2 regions of the Serratia fonticola genome follow, and region 1 is predicted to be linked to the other one. Evidence: predicted binding sites of a transcription regulator. Region 1 holds the regulator's gene; the other holds the start of a gene.
What was found. Region 1 encodes ArgR, which controls arginine synthesis, uptake and breakdown. Its sites were predicted from a motif close to ANTGAATAAAAATACANT; they were not measured.
Positions count from the first base shown of each region.

Region 2: a site for ArgR is predicted at 1,135-1,152, ahead of argC (N-acetyl-gamma-glutamyl-phosphate reductase). Genes of this name have one in related genera too.

Region 1 covers NZ_CP011254.1:2,359,294-2,361,501, forward strand. The annotation lists gene yhcN (peroxide/acid stress response protein YhcN) at 1-18, opposite strand, end outside; gene yhcN (peroxide/acid stress response protein YhcN) at 152-415, opposite strand; gene argR (transcriptional regulator ArgR) at 819-1,289, opposite strand; gene mdh (malate dehydrogenase) at 1,755-2,208, shown strand, end outside.
Region 2 covers NZ_CP011254.1:1,572,419-1,574,626, reverse strand. The annotation lists gene argE (acetylornithine deacetylase) at 1-1,082, opposite strand, end outside; gene argC (N-acetyl-gamma-glutamyl-phosphate reductase) at 1,301-2,208, shown strand, end outside.

The DNA.
Region 1 (2,208 bases):
AGTAGTTTTCATGTTCATGATACTTGGATCCTTAATCGTTCAGAGATAACGGCCTGGAAGGGCTTTACAGCGTTTTTTATACTTGAAGGCGGTTATCTACTTGGTTTTTTACCAGAGAGTTGTCGTGCAATGCTCACATAACATCTTGTACTTACTTGTAAATCTCAGCGGTAGCGTGGTAGTTGCCTTCGTTACGAGCTTCGATCACGCGGTAAGCAGTCGCGCCTTGGGCATCGGCTTTGGCAGACAGTGCCTGACGGATATCAGAAGGTGCTGCACCGACGCCGCTCACGGTGATGGTACCGGCAGACTGCAGTTTTTCAGCCTGTGAAGCATCAACGGATTGTGCTGCGAATGCACCGAAAGACAGCATGGACAGCAGGCTAATTGTTGCTACGGTAGTTTTAATTTTCATGATTTATCCTCTTCGTATTCTTTTATCAGTTCCAATGAACTGTGATTTACGTCACGAAAATGAGTATACATCTAGTAACGGAAAAAATTAATAGCTGACTAACAGTTTCTAGTGAAACTTTATTGGGGTGGCCGTTACTTTTAATAACCTAATGGAATAAAAAACGGCGATAAAATACACTTTTGATGTTAAATTTTTGTAATTTCAATGAGCTAAGTGCTTTTGACTAAAAGTGCGGAAGCTTCCAGTCACTATCACCAGTCACCCAGAAATGTCATTGAAATGTGCTGCAGGTCGGCTTTTTGGCAGTTTTAAACGTGGTAGGCAGTGCGGAAGAAGTAAATGAAGGGTTAATAAAGGATGCACAGCCCGCGACGGAGCGCCGCAGGCTGCGCTGAATGCATCAAAGTTCCTGTTCGAACAAGGAGAGAATGGCTTCAAACAGTTGGCGTGCGGTAAATGAACTGGCCGGAGTGACAAAAATAGTGTCGTCACCGGCAATGGTACCCAGGATCCCTTCGGATTTGCCCAGTGAGTCCAACAGACGGGCAATCAGCTGCGCCGCACCTGGGCTGGTATGGATCACCACCACCGCGTCGTTATGGTCCACGTCCAGCACCAGATTCTTGAGCGGGCTGGTGGTGGTTGGGACACCGAGTTCGGCCGGGAGGCAGTACACCATCTCCATTTTTGCATTACGCGTGCGTACCGCCCCGAACTTGGTCAGCATGCGTGATACCTTGGACTGGTTAATGTTCTCGAAGCCTTCTTCTTGCAGCGCCAAAACGATCTCGCCTTGAGAACTGAATTTTTCTTCTTTCAATAACGCCTTAAACGCCTTGATCAGATCTTCCTGCTTTGCGGGATTACGCATTTTGCACCGTGGAATGTTGGTAATAGAGCTGATTATTATGCATATAAATGCATTTTTATGCAATATGGGGGCCGTCTGGAAAATTAAAAATGCCCAGACAGAAAGGCAAGAGCGCGATTTTAACAAAATCCGTTGCTCATGAATATGCCCTTTCGGTGCGGGAATCGAGTCAGCTCTCCGGTAACGAAAATGTTATTAAAATGATGTTGTTCTGATGTTACGTAAGGGTGTAATGTAACCGCCGGTTAACGCGATCGTGAAAAGCTTGGCACTATTTTCGATTAGTGTGCGCTATGCCCTTAATGCATAAGCTATTTACTTTAAAATGCTCGCAACATCGGCCATTTTATTGCGCCAGATCTAAAACCGACTGTTAAGAGGTTGTTTTTAAAGGCGTGATAAATTAAGGTCCGTGACCAAAGAATTCACGGCGCTTTTATATTTAAGACAATAAAGGAGTATAGGATGAAAGTTGCAGTTCTCGGTGCTGCTGGCGGTATTGGCCAGGCCCTCGCCCTTCTACTCAAGACCCAGCTTCCTTCAGGTTCTGAACTCTCCCTCTACGACATTGCCCCTGTTACCCCAGGCGTTGCCGTTGACTTAAGCCACATCCCAACCGCAGTTAAAATCAAAGGCTTCAGTGGCGAAGATGCAACTCCTGCGCTGCACGGTGCGGACGTGGTGTTGATTTCTGCTGGCGTTGCGCGTAAACCAGGGATGGATCGTTCCGATCTGTTCAACGTTAACGCTGGCATCGTACGCAACCTGATTGAGCAAGTGGCTAAAACCTGCCCGAAAGCCTGCATCGGTATCATCACCAACCCGGTGAATACCACGGTGGCCATTGCGGCAGAAGTGTTGAAGAAAGCGGGTGTGTACGACAAAAACAAACTGTTTGGTATCACATCGCTGGACATCA
Region 2 (2,208 bases), 790 kb from region 1:
GTATCCAGATATTCGTCCGGCTGGTGTGCCTGGTTGATCGAACCAGGGCCGAGCACCAGCGTTGGGCACACTTCCTGGACGAACGGCGCTTCGGTGCAGTAGTTGACTACTTCGGTGCGTGCACCCAGCAGTTTTTCAATCACCGCCACCATGTGATGGTCGGTAGGGCATTCGTAGCCAGGGATCGGCGGATGTAGCTCATCGATCGTCAAGCGGCCCGGCCAACGTTGGCTTACCGGCGCCAACGCTTCTTGCAGGAGTTCGTTGATGTTATCCAGCGTCATCCCCGGCAGCGGGCGGATATCCATATGCAGTTCACAGCAGGCACAGATACGGTTAGCCGCATCGCCACCGCTGATATGGCCAAAGTTCATGGTTGGGTAAGGCACCGCAAACGCCGGGTTGTTGTAGCGCTCCTGTAGCGTTTTGCGCAATTCCATCAGATGCCCGATGGACTCATGCATCAGATCAATGGCATTGACGCCGCGCGCCGGATCGCTTGAATGGCCCGACTGGCCAACGATGCGGATCGCACTGGAGATATGGCCTTTGTGCGCACGCACCGGTTGCAGCGAGGTTGGCTCGCCGATGATGGCAAAGTCCGGGCGGATTTTACTGGAGGCAGCAAAGTAACGTGCACCAGCCATCGTCGTTTCTTCATCAGCGGTGGCCAAAATGTACAGCGGCTTAGTCAGCTTGCTGGCATCGATATCGCGTACCGCGTCTAGGATAAAGGCGAAGAAGCCCTTCATGTCGGCAGTACCCAGCCCGTACAGCTTGTTGTCGTGCTCGGTCAGGGTAAAGGGATCTCGCGTCCAGCGCCCCTGATCGTAGGGCACCGTGTCGGTGTGGCCCGCCAGCAGCAGGCCGCCGCTGCCTTCACCGAGGCTAGCCAGCAGGTTGAATTTGTTGCGGGTATCCGGCACGGGCTGCACGTCGACGCGGAAGCCCAAATCGTTGAACCAGCCGGCCAGCAAGTTGATTAATGCTTCATTACTCTGATCGAGGGCACCATCGGTGGCGCTGATCGACGGAGTGGCGATCAACGCCCGGTACAGCTCAATAAATGGAGGTAATTTCATCTTCACTGTTGACAGCCTTTGGTTAGGATAGTATCAATATTCATGCATTTATTTTGAATAAAAATACAGTAAGCTAGAGCGTAAGGGAACCTGTAACCCGGATGTTGATAAAAACATCACGCTCAACCACGTGGGTGAACCGCGCAACAACGCGACCAAGCCCTGCTACCAGGGTCGCCGTGACTCTTAGATTGCTAGCCAAGAAGGTGAAAGGCCACATGTTGAATACGCTGATTGTTGGTGCCAGCGGTTATGCCGGAGCAGAGCTCACGGCTTACCTGAATCGCCACCCACACATGAACATAACCGCTTTAGCGGTTTCAGCGCAAAGTGCAGATGCAGGAAAATTGCTTTCCGAGCTGCACCCTCAATTAAAAGGCATCGTCGATCTGCCATTACAGCCGCTGGTTGACGTTGCCGCCGCGGCCAAAGGCATCGACGTTGTTTTCCTCGCGACCGCCCATGAGGTGAGCCACGACATCGCGCCAGCATTCCTGGCTGCCGGTTGTGTGGTGTTTGATCTCTCCGGTGCCTTCCGCGTGCAGGATGCTGATTTTTATCAACAGTATTATGGTTTTACACACCAGCATGCCGACTGGCTGGCGCAGGCAGTTTACGGCCTGGCGGAGTGGCAGAGCGAAAAACTCAAGCAGGCGCAGCTGATTGCCGTGCCGGGCTGCTACCCAACGGCGGCGCAGCTGGCGCTCAAACCGCTGCTCGACAAGCAATTGCTGAACCTGGATCAATGGCCGGTCATCAACGCCGTCAGCGGTGTGAGCGGTGCAGGGCGTAAAGCCAGCGTCACGACCAGTTTCTGTGAAGTCAGCCTGCAACCTTACGGCCTATTCAATCACCGTCATCAGCCAGAAATTTCTGCTCATCTCGGGGTGCCGGTCATCTTTACGCCACACTTGGGTAACTTCCCGCGGGGTATTCTGGAAACTATTACCTGCCGCCTGAACAAGGGCGTCACCGCGCAGGACGTGGCGGCGGCTTATCATGCGGCTTACGACGATAAACCGCTGGTACGGCTGTACGACCAAGGAGTGCCAGCACTGAAATCCGTGGTGGGCCTGCCGTTCTGTGATATCGGCTTTGCCGTGCAGGGCGAGCATCTGATCGCCGT